4 regions of the Exiguobacterium sp. U13-1 genome follow, and region 2 is predicted to be linked to each of the others. Evidence: riboswitches for the same ligand, from Rfam matches in the RefSeq annotation. Region 2 holds a riboswitch; each other region holds the start of a gene.

Region 1 (4,216 bases), 630 kb from region 2:
CGTCCTTTTTCGCTTGAGGAAAAGGGCGTGACGCTAGATGAGACACTGACGGACCCAGTGGAAATCCGCTTACTCAGCGTTCGTCCCGAATACCGCAATAGTCGTACGTTCATGCAATTGATGCGCTTTTTGATGGTCTACTTGGAACGGGAGACGATTGATCATGTCTATATCAGTGGTACGACACGGGAAGCTAAACTATATGCGCGGTTCGGCTTCACACCAATCGCAGCAACGCTTGGTAGTGGCGATGCCCAGTTCGTACCGATGTTGTTGTCTCGCGCAACATACGAACGGTCCGTCATCGCGGATGTCTTACGTCCCCTGCATTTCCTAGCCGGTCCGGTCGAAGTCGCTCCGACGGTCCGTCAAGCGGCGCAACAAGCACCGCGTCCACATCGGACGGCATCGATGCGTCAGCTCGATCAAGATTTACGGGACCGAATGTGTCAGTTGCTGGATTTGCCACATGTCTCGATGGCTGTCGGCAGTGGTACGCTCGCGAACGATATCGTCGCACAACAACTCAGTGGACATGGATTGATCCTAAACGGTGGCGAGTTCGGTCAACGCTTGATCGATCACGCGGCACGAGCAGGAAAGTCATTTGATATCCACCTGCTTCCGTCCGGTCACCCGATCGACTTAGAACAACTCGCAAGCCAACTGCATCAAACGGAGTACGACTGGATTTGGTTGACGCATTGTGAGACGTCTACGGGCGTTCTCTACGATCTCGATGCGGTAAAAGCGCTATTAGATCAACGAACCGCACTCATCGTCGATGCGATCAGCGCCGTCGGGACCGGACGTTTCTCATACGCTGGCTGCAGATTCGTCACGACCGTCTCCGGAAAGGCGATTGGTGGGTTACCGGGTCTTGCGTTCATCGGGCATACGTCCAGCGTATTGCCTTCCTCCCGGATTCCACGTTATCTGGATCTCGGTCTATATGCGGAAGGGGTTGCTTTTTCCGGTTCCTCAAATCTGTTGCTGGCTTGTCAGGCAGCGCTGGATGCCATTGATCTCGATCAAGCAGCCATCAAGATGACCTATCTCGAACAAGCCGTTCGCGCTACTGGTTTCAACCTTCTTGCGACTCAAAAAGCGCAAGCGCCGGGAATTCTGACGATCGTTCATCCGTCGGCAACCGCTTTAGGAGACGCTCTTCGGATTCAGGGCTATCACGTCCAGTATGAAAGCGACTATCTCGTCCGTAATCAATGGCTCCAAATTTCAACGATGGGACAGACGACGATGCGGCACGTTGAACGTCTCGTCCGTGTATTGGTTCGTGAAAACCAACGCATCACCATAAAAAATGAAAAAAATGAAAGACCTCTCAACCCTTGACTTCAAGCGGTTTGGAGGTCTTTCGACTTTAAAAAATAAAAATTAGAGGTTTAAGGATTTAAAAAATAGGGGTATAAACTCACTAGCACCGCATCAAACCGGTGACTTATTCACACATGTTTCTCAATATCAGCGTAATGACCTGGGAGAGAAATGCAAAGTCACGAAAGCGTCAGGCTCAATGCGAGTCTGGAACCGATTGTCTTAGCATGTTTCATATTGTTCAGGACTTGTCCTGCTCCTACATTCATTACCTTTTGAGGGCTATACCAAATTCAAGGGGGAAATGAACATGTCAGTTAAATTAACAGTCGAAAAACGCGAGGTACGTCCACGCTCACTCCGTAAACAATTACGTCATGAAGGAAAAGCTCTTGGTGTCGTGTATGGTTACAAAGTGGAAAGTACACCAATCGCATTCGAAGAAAAAGAATTGCTTAAAATCGTTCGAGAAAACGGTGAGAACGTCTTGATTTCACTTAAACTCGATGGTAAAAATATTAACGTCTTGATCAACCGTCGTGATATGGATGTCTTCACACCAACCGTCGATCACGTTGAATTCATCGCCGTTAAAATGGATGAAGAGACAGAAGTAGAAGCAGACGTCGTACTCGTCGGCGAGGCAGCTGGCGCTAAAGTCGGCGGATTCCTGTCACAGACACTCTTTAAAGTAACAGTCGCAGCGACACCAGATAAATTACCAGAGAATGTCGAAGTCGACGTCACGAATCTCGAAATCGGCGATTCGATCTCTGTTGCTGATCTTCCGGAACAAAAAGATTTCCGTATCGTCACAGAAGGCGACATTCAAGTCGCAGCTGTCGTCGAATCAACGCTTGAACAAGAGCTTGAGGAAATCGAAGAAGCAGAAGCTGAAGCACAAGCACAAGCGGAAGCTGGCGAAGACAACGAAGCGGAAGCTACGGAAGAGTCTTCAGAAGAAGCAAAAGAAGAGAACGAAGATAACAAATAAGTCGTTTATCGATACGCCCTTCGTGGCGTATCGTTTTTTTGTGTCTTGACAATAGACAGAAGATTGCCTAAAGTGAACAGCGTATCATCTATTACCATATCCACTAGGGGAGCCCATTTGGCTGAGACGATTCACTTCGGACCCTTCGAACCTGATCTAGTTCATACTAGCGTAGGAAAGTGGAGCGATCACATCCAATGACTCCTGCTGCGCGCAGTTTTTCTGAGGACCGCTCTCTTTTTTACGGAGGGCGGTCTTTTTGGCGTCTCCCCCATTCTAAGGAGGACGAACACGATGCAACACTGGAAAATGAAAGAAATCATGGTCATGATGATGCTCGCCGTCGCTTGCGGGGTCATCTATCTCGGTTGGTCAACACTCTGGTTACCGATGTCTGCAATCTTCGGGCCAGTCGGTGCCAACTGGATGTTTGGGATCTGGATCATCGCAAGCCCGCTCGTCGCAGCAATCATTCAAAAACCAGGTGCTGCCCTCATCGCGGAAATCGTCGCGGCAGCCGTCGAGCTGTTCACGGGTAGTCACTTTGGCTTATCGGCTCTACTGATCGGGGTCTGCCAAGGACTTGGTGCGGAACTCGTCTTTGCGATGACGCGTTATCGCCGTTATGACACCTGGACATTGATGTTATCGGGTGTTGGAGCCGCGATTGGTAGCATTGTCTACAGTCTGATCGCGAACGGATTCGGTTACTACACGACGACGACGTTGCTTGCGACAACAGGTTTACAATTGATTAGTGGTGCATTACTCGGCGGCTTGCTTGCAGCGATTCTCGTCCGTCGCCTTGTTGCGACCGGTGTCTTGAACGGGTTTGCGGCCGGACGTGCGAAACGGGAAGTCGCATGATTACTGTCGACGACCTCAGCATCCGCTATCCGGGTCAGATGAAATCGGTGCTCGATCATGTATCGCTGACGATCGAACAAGGAACGACCCTTTTGCTTGGACGCAGTGGGAGTGGCAAGACGACACTGCTTCATGCCCTAGCCGGACTGACACCGGAGACGATTGAAGTCGAACAGACTGGTACCGTTACCCGGTCCGGTTCGGTCGGAGTCTTATTTCAAAATCCAGAAGAACAGTTCTGCATGGAAACGATCGGACGCGAAATCGCTTTTAGTTTAGAAAACCGGTCGATTCCAAGTGCGGAGATGGAGGAACGAATTGAACGCTTACTCGCACTCGTCGGTCTCCCTCTCCCCTTCTCGACACCGATCGCGAGTCTATCCGGGGGGATGAAACAGCGCCTCGCGCTCGCCGTGGTCCTAGCGCTCGAGCCGACGATCTTATTACTCGATGAACCAACAGCCCAGATTGATCCAATCGGACAACACGAGCTGATGGCGCTGATCTTTCGGATTCAGAAAGAACACGATTTAACGATCGTCTTGATCGAGCACCAACTCGATGTCTGTTTACCGTACATCGACCAGATCGTCTTACTTGAGGACGGATCGATTACTGCGACGGCGCATCCGCAGGATTTGTTCCCGCAGGCTTATACAGAGCTTCAATCGAAAGGCATCGCTGTCCCTTCCTTGTATCCGTACACGTTAGAGACGTTACCCATAGATGGACCACAAGCAGCGCGACTTCACGTGCTTCCTCCAGTCGCTACAGCAGGCATTCCCTTGTTACACATCGCTGCATTATCGACGAAAGCACCTTACCCGCTGACCGATGCGACGTTTTCCTTAGAGACAGGAGAATGGGTGATGTTGCTCGGGGCAAACGGCTCCGGAAAAAGTACGTTACTTGCAACACTCGGTCGATTGCTTCCCCATCGTGGAACATATCGATTCCAGGAACGTCCGGCTCATCGTTACTCCCGGCGACGCTTTTATGAGCACGTCGGCTATGTCTTTC
Region 2 (4,216 bases):
ATGGAACTGCTCGAGCAGACGGCGTTCTCTCTCGACGACGAACGCGCTGTAGTTCCCTATATAGGCTGTCAGTTCACCATCTTCGAGCTCAACGATCGAAGTGACGACGGCGTCTAAGAAGACCCGGTCGTGAGAGACGAGCAGGATGGTCCCTGTGTAGTCCCGCAAGAACTGCTCAAGCCATTCCACGGCAGCTAAATCGAGATGATTCGTCGGTTCGTCAAGAATGAGCAGATTTGGTTCCATGAGTAACATGCGACCGAGACAAATCTTCGTCTGTTCACCACCGCTCAACTGGTGGAAAGGACGCGTGAGTAACGGACGTAAGTGTAATCCGTTCACCATGCGCTCAATCTTCGAGTCGAGCAGGTAGCCATCCTTTTGTTCGAACGCATTCGTCGCTTCCGCATATCGCACGAGTAGTGCATCGAGATCATCTGGTGCTGTCGCCATCATCTGCTCCAACTGTTGCATTCGAGAACGAATCGCGAGAATGTCTGCAAACGCTGTCCAAAGGACGTCGAGTCCGGTCATCGTCTCACTATAAACAGGAAGTTGTTCCAAGTAGCCGATCGTCAAACCGCTTTTTTGATAGATGACACCACCGTCCGGTTGCTCGAGGCGAGCAAGCAAGCGGAGTAATGTCGTTTTGCCACTCCCGTTTCGTCCAATCAGACCGACGCGGTCGTGTTCGTTTAAGAAGAGGGAAACGTCCGCTAAGATCGTCTCGCCTCCGAATTGTTTAGTCAGGTGTTGAATGTCGCAAATCATCATCAATTGTTCCTTTCGCGCGCATCAAAAAAGGAGAGCGCAAATAGCACTCTCCCTAACGTGTGAAAGATGCGCTTTGCTGTATTTTTCATTCATGAAGTTCTAAAAAAGGACAGACGGGTGCCTTAGAACGCCATTCCATGAAAAATCGCGCGCAACAGATACAATTGTTCCATTAACCAGTGTTTGCACGCGGCAAAGTCCATCTTTTCACACCACCTTTCGTTTCAGATACATCTAGTCTACTACTATTTTTTCAGTTACGGAAGTCTGAATTATTTGAACACGCCAGCGATCGAACTGAAGAAGTCACTTAACCCATCGAATAGTTTAGCGAAGAATCCTTTCGTCTCTTCTGATGTTGCGAACGCGTGGATGTCTTGCCCCGCATTTTTCAATCCACTCTCGATTTGTCCCCAGTTGATGTTCGCTTGCTCCATTTGATTGAACAGATTCGTCAGCCGGTCCATTTGTGTGTCAGACAACTGGATATTGTTGTTTTGAATGACTTGGACGATCAAATTTTCGATCTCGACTTTGGTTTCTGGTTTTTGATTGGCGATCTCAGCCTTGATCTCATTCATCAAGTCAGCGACCTTATCCGTTCCGACGGTTTTCCCGACGTCTGATGTGACCGATAATTCTTGCTGTGCTAGATCCTTGCGTTCGTCACTTAACTTAATTCCGGTCTCGGCAGAAGTTTGATCGTACGCCTTCATGATTCCTGTCAGTGCCGATGTCCCGGTGACCTTGTAAGGGGAAGTAATCGTAATATCGGCATCTTTGATCCCAGCCGTGACGAGAGCGTTGAGATACATATCCTTCGTCACCCACGTGATGTTCTCCGTTGAGACGGAGAGTCCATCTCCTTTTTCCGTCAGTTCGATTTTAGCCGACGAATACATGTTGCCGCCTTTTTGCGACTGTGGGATGTTTTTCCCGAGATATTTTTCCTCGTCAGCAGAAGTTGCGATGATCGGTGTGATCCCTTCCGGTGCATTGAGACGTGAAAGCACCCATGCTTTATCTTTTGCGCCGAGCGACTCCCCGAGTGTGACGATCGTCTGATCGACGACTTGTTCGGCGGATGCGGCTGTTGGGAGTAATAAAGCAGAAGCGATAACGGCTGATGCCATGATTTTTGTTGGTGTATGCATAATGAAATCCTCCAATTGTAAGTAACAGAATGAATTATAGTATCAGGTACTAAATTTAGTGTACGGTAACGATGTCTGTTCGGAATCGGTCTGCAGATGGAGACGGTATCCGTCTTCTGACACTCCATAGTATAGCGAAAAAAGGACAACTTGACTTCCGTTTTCAGCATGCTATAGTGGATGGGAATCGAATAATGACCACTAGGGGAGTCAGTAGGCTGACTGAGACGAACGAAGACGTTCGGACCCTTTGAACCTGATTAAGTTCGTACTTACGGAGGGAAGTGGCGTCAAGTCTTGTTCTTCTTGCGCCATGCCCGTGTGTTTCGGGGTGGTGTTTTTTTCGTTTCATACCAAACGAGGAGGATGAGATCATGACATTCACACAAGAAATCAAACAAGCGGCGCAAGCGTATTGGGATAGTAGTTTTACGCACCCATTCGTTCAAGGAATCGGAGAGGGGACGTTACCGCTCTCGAAATTTCGGCATTACGTCATGCAAGATGCCTACTACTTAAAACACTTTGCGAAGATACAGGCGAGAGCAGCGTCAAAAGCGGACGAATTTGCAACGATCGCAACACTTGCCGAGCATGCGACTTCGACTTACGAGGCAGAGTTGAGCTTACATCAATCATTTTTTGAGCCGCTCGGTATTACGGAAGCAGACCTTGAAGCATTCGAACCGGCACCGACAGCATATGCGTACGTCTCGCACATGCATCATGCGAGTGAAGGAACGCTTGGTGAGACGATTGCTGCCATTTTGCCATGTTACTGGTTGTATTACGAAGTCGGGCAACAATTACTGACGTATACTCCGGAAGAAAAAATCTATCAGCAATGGATCGACACGTATAGCTCGGAATGGTTTGAAAAGGTCGTCCTTGAACAGATTGCACGGCTTGATGCGCTGGCGGAGCAAGCGAGTCCGACGGAACGCGAGCGGATGAAACGTCATTTCGTGACGAGTTGTTACTATGAGTTACTTTTCTGGCACATGGGATGGACGGAAGAGACGTTCACGTCGGTTTACGAAACGATTCCAGCACGGACGGTATCTTCTTGAATCGCTAAATGGTAGAATTAGGAATACCATCTAGTGAAAGTAGGGATTGGAATGGAAATCATAGTGATCGCACTTTTGATCAGTGCGGCATATGCTGTACAACGAATGCTTGGTAAAATCAAAGTAAGATTTATTGGATATATCATTCCGATACTAATCGTGTTGTCGGGTATATCCGCTTCGACGCGTAACTTTAAGGTAGCGTATAGCATGGGAAGCTATATTTCTGCTGTTCTTGTCATCGTCGTCTATGCACTACTGACTTATTGGTTATACCGCGTCTACCAGCGTGCGAAAGAAGAAGCTGAATATCCGTATCAATCATTAAAAGACCGAGGCATCCTTTAAGGAGCTTCGGTCTTTTTTGTATCGTGTCATCATTTCTTCCAGTTTTTAAAGCCGTCACCGAATTTAAGATGCAGTTGATCGGTAAAGATACCGTTCTGAAAGACCGGTACATCAACGGGTAAAGTGCCTTGCGGTTTGAACGTTCCGAAGATCGCTCGGATACCTGCCGGAAGGTTCGGTCCCGCTGATTTTAGATTGCCTGCTTCAGAGTCTGGACCGTTCGGATCCCCTTTAAAACCATAGACGAGGACGTGTGCCGGTGCATCCGGTTGAACGGCGACATCATATGGATTACGGAGACTGAGTAGGACGGATGGTGTGTCTGTTTGTTTCGCATAGCGGAAGATCGAAGCCGGAATCGCTTGTTCTAGTGCGGTAGGCAGTAGTTTAGCACTCGTATTGACGTTTGAGCCGACAATGATATAGTCCGCTACATCGAGTTGCGCTCGAAGGGTTGGATTTTGTTCAAGTGGTAGCGTAGCAGCCGAGTAATTCGCTGTCGTCACATGCCAGTTCCGATTCTTCGGTAGGGAAGTAATCGTCTTTTTCATACTGTCCGTTTGATCCGCCGCAGGGGCAATCACAAGGACGTTAGCATTCTTTTTTGGTTTGAATGGTAACGTCCGCTGATCATTTTTCACGAGTGTGACGGCGGCTTCCGTCATCGCACGTTCTTTTGCTTTATGCTCTGGACTACCGACGATTTGGTTCGCCTGCGCGATTTTTTCAGCTAGGGATGTCGTGTCAGTCGTACCGTTCCAAATTCCGCGTTCTGCCTTTAGCGTCAGAATCCGTTCAACCGACTGATCGATCCGTTCCTCTGAAAGGCGACCGTCTTTGACCGCCGCAATCACGTCCTTGAAAATCTGG
Region 3 (4,216 bases), 410 kb from region 2:
GAAATTTTTTTGAAACGATTACGGTGCTATAATCTATTTCAGATATGAGAGAAACTTGAATACTATAATAAAATATGAAAAAACATAAGTGAGGAAAACGATATATGCTAAAAAAACTAATTTCTACCATTGTTTTAGGAGCATTACTTATAACAGGAACGCAACCGATTGCAGCAGCGACAATTAAAGAAAAAAAGGCTGAAAATGCCGCTGAACAACGTAAACTTGAAAAAGCAATCAAAAAACAAGAAGCCAAAATCTCAAAAGAGCAACGTCAAATCAATCAAATTGACGCAGCAATCAATGAAAAGATTTTCCAAGTCTCCGAAAAAAATAAACAAATTGAACAGTTGAACGTTCGAATCGATGAGTTAAAGGCAGACATCGTCCGTTACGAAGAAATGTTACAGAAACAGGAAGAACTACTCGGTGATCGTTTGCGTGTTTTCCAAGAAAACGATGGAAACTCGATTAAATGGGAAGAAGTCATTTTCGGATCGAAAGATTTAGGTGATTTATTTAGCCGTGTCATGGCGGGGAAAAAAATCGCTGAGCAAGACGATAAAATGATTTCGGATTACATCGCTACGCAACAAAAATTAGCAGAAGCAAAACAAGCGCTCGTTGAGAAAAAAGCGGAGCAAATGCAGGAAAAGAAAGTATTGATTGAACAAAAGAAAGCGTTAAAGCTTCAAATGAAAGAACGTAGTGCTACGCTGAAGAAATTACGAAAAGGGAAGACGAAGTTCACGACAGAACTGTTAGACGCAAAAGAACTTCAAGCGACTCTCGAAGCGCAAGAACGTGCAATTGCGGCAGCAAAGGCAGCCGCTAAAGCAGCGGCTGAAAACGCAGCAGCGGAGAAAGCAGCAGCTGAAAAAGCCGCTAAAGCGAATGCTAAAGCAGCAAAACAAACAGGTAAGAGTTCGGAATCAACTGGTTCCGTTGCCCCGCCCGTTGTTTCGAGTGGAGGAAAATTCGTTCGACCGTCTTCTGGTGGAGTATCACAAGGATTCGGACCAGCAAGCGGTGCGAATGGTTACACGTTCCACAACGGTGTTGATTTCAGTGGTTCGGTCGGGTCTCCAATCGTCGCGGCAGCAGCTGGAACGGTCATCACAGCCTCAGGTGGTGGACCTTACGGCAATCATGTCATGATCTCTCACTTCCTAGATGGACAAGTGTACACGACCGTCTACGCACATATGAGTTCATTATCGGTTCGTGCAGGGCAAACGCTCTCTCAAGGTCAGCAAGTCGGGACACTTGGTAGTACAGGAAATTCAACAGGACCACACTTACATTTCGAACTACATGTCGGAGGCTATCAATACAGTGCTTCTTCTCCTCTAAATGCAGTCAATCCATTGGCATATCTGTAATCAAAACGGGCTTCGGCTCGTTTTTTTTTCTTCTCTATGCTACAGTTAAGGCGAAACGAATACTTGAGCAACTAGGGGAGCTGGAGGAATCCGGCTGAGAGGAAAACCAATCTGTTTTCGACCCTATTACCTGAACTGGATAATACCAGCGTAGGAAAGTTGAGCCGAACGGATACCGGAATGCGTGTATAACGCTTTCGTATAGCGTCGACTGCTTTTTTACAGCGGTCGGCGCTTTTTTTGTTGGTCACGACTCCCTTACATTGCTCGATGGGAAGGTGAAAAGAACATGAAACATGTACTGACGATTGCGGGATCCGACTCCGGTGGTGGAGCTGGGATTCAAGCAGATTTAAAAACATTTTCGGCTTTAGGCGTTTATGGAATGAGCGTACTGACAGCCGTCACAGCGCAAAATACGTTGGGAGTTCAAGCGGTGGAAGAGTTATCCCCAGAAATCGTAGATGCCCAGTTAACGTCGATTTTTTCAGACATTCGTGTCGATGCGATCAAAATCGGAATGGTCTCGAATGCGCAGACGATTCGTGTCATTGCTACACATCTCCGTAAACAAACAGTCCCTATTATATTAGATCCCGTCATGGTCGCTAAAGGCGGTCATGCCCTATTGCGGACGGAAGCTGAACAAGCATTGATTTCAGAACTTTTACCACTTGCGACTCTCGTCACACCGAATTTACCGGAAGCAGAGCGTTTAACAGGACGATCGGTCACCAATCTAGAGGAAATGCGACTGGCGATGCATCAATTGGCTACACAGACAGGTGCAGTATTGCTAAAAGGTGGACATCTCTCAGGAGCTGCGACGGATTTGTTGTTTGATGGGGAAGTGGAACACCACTTCACATCGGAACGATTAGACAATCAACATACTCATGGTACTGGTTGTACCTTATCCGCAGCGATTGCAGCGCGGATGGCGCTTGGAGAAGATTTACAAGATAGTGTACGACAGGCGAAAAACTATGTCACGGAGGCAATTCGTCATGGATTTGCTCTCGGACAAGGTATTGGACCGACACATCATTTTCATTCACTTTGGAGGGATACACATGTTTACGACCATTCTTGAACACAAACCACTCATTCACCATCTGACGAACACGGTTACGATCAACGACTGCGCAAACGTCACACTCGCTGTTGGAGCATCCCCCGTCATGGCAGAAGACATTCGTGAAGTAGAAGAGATGGTTAGACTCGCGCAAGCTCTTGTCTTAAACATTGGTACGATCGATGCAGACATGCAAGCAGCTCAACGACTCGCAGTCCGTGAAGCGGGACGTTTGAATGTCCCAATCGTTCTTGATCCCGTAGGAGCAGGAGCAACGACATTACGTACTGCTTTTTCCAAAGAACTCATTGATCTCGGGTGTACGGTCATTAAAGGAAATGCTTCTGAAATCAAGACGTTACTTGGGGAAGACGGACGAACTAAGGGAGTCGATGCTGCGGGAGATGCAATTATGGATCGAGAAAGTATTCACGTATTCGCTCGCAAACACAAATCTGTCCTCGTCGTGACAGGTCCGAACGACTACATTACGGATGGAACGCGCGAAATGGAATTACATGTAGGAACACCGCGTCTAGGAGACATCACGGGTACGGGCTGTATGACGGCCTCCTTGATTGCGAGCTTCCTCGGTGCAGGATATACGGCATTTGAGGCGGCTGTCCACGGGACATTTGTCATGGGAAAAGCAGGGGAACAAGCAGCCTCCGCACAAGGTCTTGGTGATTTTAAACGAGAGTTGTTCAATACCATCAGCCTTATGACGGAGCAAGACCTGGTGGAGGTGACAGAACGTGTCAATTGATTACTCCATCTATGCAGTGACGGATCGTCGGTACCATCCTGGAGTCGCGATCGATACGGTCGTTGAGGAAGCCATTTTAGGTGGTGCAACAATCGTGCAATTACGGGAAAAAACAGCGCAAGGAAAGGAATTCTTTGATCAGGCAGTTCGGTTGAAAACACTCACGGATCGCTATGATGTTCCTTTGATCATCAATGATCGGATTGATATCGCGTTACTCACCGGAGCTGGTTTGCATATCGGACAAGAAGACATTCCTTTAACCGCAGCACGTCGCCTTTTACCAGATGCTGTGATTGGCGTATCAGTAGCAACCGTTGCACAAGCGATTGAAGCAGAACGAGACGGAGCCTCTTATTTAGGGGTGGGTTCTCTATTTGCGACGTCATCCAAAGCGGACGCTGATTCCATGTCGCATACGATGCTTCAGGCGATTCGGGAAGCCGTACGATTACCTCTAATCGGTATTGGTGGAATCACAGCAACGAATGTCTCCTCTCTGCCCATCCCGCTGGAAGGGTATGCCGTCATCTCAGAGATTTTCGCTAAAGAAGATCGACAACTCGCTGCGCAGCAAATGACAGATGCTGTGCGAGAATGGCATCAATCACTTCAGAACAGGGTATAATCCGTTCAGAGGTGATTGTATTGAAATGGCAGACGATCCGTTTTCGCGGCTATTGGATTCGATATCGGTTAGAACCACAAATCATTCGAGTCGATAATCAGGGGATCTACCATCTAGGAAAAGTCTTATTTCCGCGTCCTAATCGTGTTTCCTATGAAATGGCCCTTTTATTGAAAGAAAAGTATGAAAGACGCTACAAACGTCCGTTGTATATTAAAACGAGCTCGATTGCGACGGAAATTTGGGGTCATACTCATTTAGATATTTATTACCGGGCACTTCTTCGTCTACCGATTCCGACGCGACTTCGTCAACGTTATACGAACCGATTAGAAAGCACGAAAATCATTGATATCGGCGTACGC
Region 4 (4,216 bases), 1.0 Mb from region 2:
CTAGGGGAATTAGCGGTCTATATGCCGGTCTCGGGGTCCTTCCAGACCTATACGACCCGCTTCATTGGACCAGGAATTGGCTTTGCCGTCGGTTGGATTTATTGGCTCGGCTGGGCCGTGACGGTCGCACTCGAAATCACGGCAGCTGGCAGTTTGATGGACCGCTGGTTTCCGAATGTACCCGTCGTCGTCTGGTGTACCGTCTTTACGGTCTTACTGTTCGGTCTGAATGCCGTCTCAGCCAAAGCATTCGGTGAAGCCGAATTCTGGTTCTCGAGTTTGAAGGTCCTCGCGATCCTTTTCTTCATCATTCTAGGTGGCGCTGCTTGGTTCGGCTGGTTACCGATGGAAGCAGATCGTCCAACCTCGTTATTCGCGAACTTTACGGCAAGCGGTTGGTTTCCAAACGGGATTCTTGGCGTCTTGACGACGATGATTGCTGTCAACTTCGCCTTCCAAGGAACGGAATTGATCGGTGTTGCGGCTGGGGAGTCCGACACGCCAGAAAAATCGATTCCAAAAGCCATCCGCAATACAGTCTGGCGGACGTTCATCTTCTTCGTCTTATCGATTACGATCGTTGGTGCATTAATTCCGTATGAAACAGCTGGCGGAGTCAGCAGTCCGTTCATCATGGTCTTTGATGCGATCGGTATTCCGTACGCTGCTGATTTGATGAACATCGTCGTCTTGACGGCACTATTGTCCGTCGGAAACTCCGGATTATATGCGGCGACTCGGATGTTATGGGCAATGGCGCAAGAAGGGATGATTTCAAAGAAATTATCTTACGTCAATGCACATGGTGTGCCGATGCGGGCGTTGCTCTTTACGATGATGTTCGCGATGTTATCGCTTCTGACCGCATTTTTCGCAGAAGATACCGTCTTCATTTGGCTCTTGTCCTTAGCCGGACTCGGGGCTCAAGTCGGCTGGATTTCAATCTCTGCTTCTCAGCTTGCATTTCGTCGTCAGTTCGTCCGAAACGGACACGATGTATCCGAACTGAAATTCAAGACACCACTCTATCCGGTGTTACCACTGATTTCGTTGACACTTAACGTCGTCGTCCTCGTCAGTCTTGCGTTTCAAGCGGATCAACGAATCGCTCTATACATCGGTGTTCCTTTCTTCCTTGTCATGTGGGGAAGTTATCATCTCTTCGTCAAAGGAAAACATCTATCCGCTCAAAGCGACATCCGTGTCGCCCCTTCTCAACTCGAAGAATAATTTCATCTAAAAAGAGGCCGCGGAGTCATCCACGGCCTCTTTCCTATGATTGTGCTATTCCTTAAGCGTCCGCATCATCAATAGTTCTCCTTGATGGAGCTCTACCTTCGCTTCTGACGCACACCATTCATTACTGACGGTCAAGGAACCTCCGACCGGTACTGGATGTGCATCAAGTGGATATTTGACTCCGGATAAGCTTAAAGTCGATGGTACGAGTGGAATGAACGAAAGATAATGATAGCTCCCTGCTTCGACTGCATACGTTCCCTCAGCCAAGTATCGTACCTCTTCTCGTTTCGTCACGAGTCGTGCCTCTGGGTATCGCTTCAACAAATAGACATTTTGGACGGTCATGTCGAGCCGCCCACCTGTCGCCCCGATAATGAAGGTATCCTCAAACTGTTTCTTCTCTGAGACTGTACGAAGTGCCAGTTCGAGATCCGTTTCATCTTTCTCGGCCGGATGAACGATTGCCCCTTCTGGTACATAACCAAGCGAATCAAAATCACCAATCGTCAGGTCGCATGTCAGCCCAAACGATTCAATCGTCTGAACACCACCGTCGACACCGACGATAAAGTCACCTGGCTGACAAAACGTCCGTAAATCCGGCGCTTCTTCTCGCGGACCGGCACAGACGAGAATCGCCCGCATCTCAGACGCCTCGTGCCGAATAACGGAGTAAGCGTGGCGCAGTCGTAAATAGAATTCCTGCTACGATTCCACATAAGATGTACGAAGGAACCATATACGTTGCGTTATAGACAAAAGAGTACTCCACGACTGGACCTTTTGCATACTCGGCAAAAAAGACGATTCCACTGATGACATGACAGATATAACGGAGTCCTGCGCCTAATAACGTCGCAAGGAGAACGAACGCCATCAAGCTTTTCTTTTGTCCATTGCGCGCGGCTAGTCTGACTTGACGCGCGAACAGACCACTTAATCCGACGACACCATACGCAATCGTATAGTCAAGCATCGGTTGAACGATCGTCAAAACTTGTGGAGCGAACATCAATTGAATCGTACCGACAAGCGCTCCCGTGACGACCCCTCCGACGACACCGTGGCGAAATGCCATGACGAAGATCGGTAGCATCGCTAAGCTGATTGAGCCTCCTTGTGGCATTTTGAATGGAATCAGTAAATCAAAGACGACTCCGAGACTGGCGAAGATGGCAATTTCCATCATCATTTGTAACCGTTTCATGCTGTTTTTCCTCCTTCATTGTACGAGAGGACGCAAAAAGGCAGTACGACGAACGCCGTACTGCCTGCGTGCGCCACATCCCTACGTCCGTTTGAACGGAACAGGTTCGAAGGGTTAAAGTCTAAAAGACTCCTCTCAGCCGCTTTTCAAGCGACACCCCTTGCGGTCATCATATTTCGTTTTCTCGTTCTTATTATACGGCAGCCCCTTGACGAATGCTAGTGATCGCTTCCGCATAATCTGGTGCATTGTAGATTGCTGATCCTGCGACGAGAACGTTCGCACCGTTATCGATGCAAAGCTTTGCCGTTTCCGGATTGACGCCACCGTCAATCTCGATTTCAAATGTCAGACCACGATCTGCTTTCATTTGCGCGAGTGCTGCAAGTTTCGGCATGACACGCTCGATAAAGGCTTGTCCACCGAAGCCCGGATTGACCGTCATCAATAAAACCATATCGACATCCTCAAGGACGTGTTCAATCGTTGATAATGGCGTATGGGGATTCAAGACGACCCCTGCCTTTGCGCCCGCTGCTTTGATTTGTTGCAAGACACGATGGACATGATTCGTCGCTTCGACGTGGAACGTCACGATGTCCGCCCCTGCTTTGACGAAATCCTCGACGAAACGTTCTGGCTGGTCGATCATCAAATGGACATCGAGAATCATATCCGTCTTTTGACGTAAGCTGCTAAGCACAGGTAATCCAAATGAGATGTTCGGTACGAACTGACCGTCCATGACATCAAAATGGATATAGTCCGCGCCTGCTGCTTCGACTGCTTTAACATCGCGTTCGAGATTCGCAAAATCTGCTGATAAAATAGATGGTGCAATTTTAATCATCTTTAATACCTCCGGGCTCGATTCTTGATTTCGTCTATAAACATACCATAGTTCTCATAACGAGAGGACATGATTTCTTGGGCTTCGACGGCTTCCTTGACGGCACAACCGGGTTCATTCAAATGCAAGCAACCTCGGTATTTGCAATCATCTTGTACAGCCACGAATTCAGGGAAACTCCACCGTACATCCTCGATTTCCATATCATACGGAAAATCGAGGTTCGAGAAACCTGGCGTATCGGCAATCAATCCTTCGGCAAGCGGCATCAATGTGACGTGGCGAGTCGTATGACGTCCGCGTCCGAGTGATTTCGAGATGGCACTTGTTTCTAAATCAAGAGAGGGCTCCAGTGCATTGAGCAATGAACTTTTCCCGACACCGGATTGTCCGGCGAGAACGCTTGTTTTTCCAGCAAGTAACGGACGGACTTGCTCAATACCTGCCAACGTCTCACTTGATGTCTCGATGACCGTATACCCAATCTTCCGGTAAGCGGCAATCGCCTCTCGGACAGCCGGTCCTTTGACATCGTCCAGCAAATCCATCTTCGTCAATAGGATGACGGGTTGAATTTCCTTCGCTTCGATCAAAACGAGAAATCGGTCGAGCAAGTGCGCTGAAAAATCAGGTTCTGCCGCCGAGACGACGAGCAATGCCTGGTCGATATTCGCGACTGGAGGGCGTACTAAAAAGTTGTCCCGCTCCTTCACTTCGAGAATATATCCTGTCTCACTTTCGATATGAAGAACGACCTCGTCTCCGACGACTGGACTGATGCCGCGTTTTCGGAAATTCCCTCTTGCCCGTGAACGGACCTCTCCTTCTGGTGTCATGACATCATAAAAGCCACCCTGCAGACGTATGATCGTTCCTTCTCGATTCTCTTCGATGCGTTGTTCCGTCATCCTATGCAC

The links. A riboswitch is a leader RNA that binds a small molecule or an ion and turns the genes downstream of it on or off. The one in region 2 is predicted to bind thiamine pyrophosphate.
Region 1: another riboswitch for thiamine pyrophosphate. It lies ahead of ESP131_RS10765 (ECF transporter S component); the one in region 2 lies ahead of tenA (thiaminase II).
Region 3: another riboswitch for thiamine pyrophosphate. It lies ahead of thiD (bifunctional hydroxymethylpyrimidine kinase/phosphomethylpyrimidine kinase); the one in region 2 lies ahead of tenA (thiaminase II).
Region 4: another riboswitch for thiamine pyrophosphate. It lies ahead of thiT (energy-coupled thiamine transporter ThiT); the one in region 2 lies ahead of tenA (thiaminase II).

What each region holds. Positions count from the first base shown of each region.
Region 1 is NZ_CP015731.1:2,072,797-2,077,012, forward strand. Features, by position in the region: gene ESP131_RS10755 (GNAT family N-acetyltransferase) at 1-1,353, shown strand, start outside; gene ESP131_RS10760 (50S ribosomal protein L25/general stress protein Ctc) at 1,646-2,329, shown strand; TPP riboswitch at 2,425-2,524, shown strand; gene ESP131_RS10765 (ECF transporter S component) at 2,624-3,196, shown strand; gene ESP131_RS10770 (ABC transporter ATP-binding protein) at 3,193-4,216, shown strand, end outside.
Region 2 is NZ_CP015731.1:1,440,114-1,444,329, forward strand. Features, by position in the region: gene abc-f (ribosomal protection-like ABC-F family protein) at 1-774, opposite strand, end outside; gene ESP131_RS07315 (DUF1002 domain-containing protein) at 1,047-1,928, opposite strand; TPP riboswitch at 2,122-2,228, shown strand; gene tenA (thiaminase II) at 2,303-2,998, shown strand; gene ESP131_RS16630 (hypothetical protein) at 3,050-3,346, shown strand; gene ESP131_RS07325 (glycoside hydrolase family 3 protein) at 3,376-4,216, opposite strand, start outside.
Region 3 is NZ_CP015731.1:1,034,072-1,038,287, forward strand. Features, by position in the region: gene ESP131_RS05275 (murein hydrolase activator EnvC family protein) at 105-1,382, shown strand; TPP riboswitch at 1,446-1,556, shown strand; gene thiD (bifunctional hydroxymethylpyrimidine kinase/phosphomethylpyrimidine kinase) at 1,672-2,475, shown strand; gene thiM (hydroxyethylthiazole kinase) at 2,456-3,223, shown strand; gene thiE (thiamine phosphate synthase) at 3,213-3,851, shown strand; gene ESP131_RS05295 (hypothetical protein) at 3,863-4,216, shown strand, end outside.
Region 4 is NZ_CP015731.1:2,470,571-2,474,786, forward strand. Features, by position in the region: gene ESP131_RS12940 (amino acid permease) at 1-1,230, shown strand, start outside; gene ESP131_RS12945 (thiamine diphosphokinase) at 1,285-1,887, opposite strand; gene thiT (energy-coupled thiamine transporter ThiT) at 1,889-2,449, opposite strand; TPP riboswitch at 2,511-2,620, opposite strand; gene rpe (ribulose-phosphate 3-epimerase) at 2,643-3,299, opposite strand; gene rsgA (ribosome small subunit-dependent GTPase A) at 3,302-4,207, opposite strand.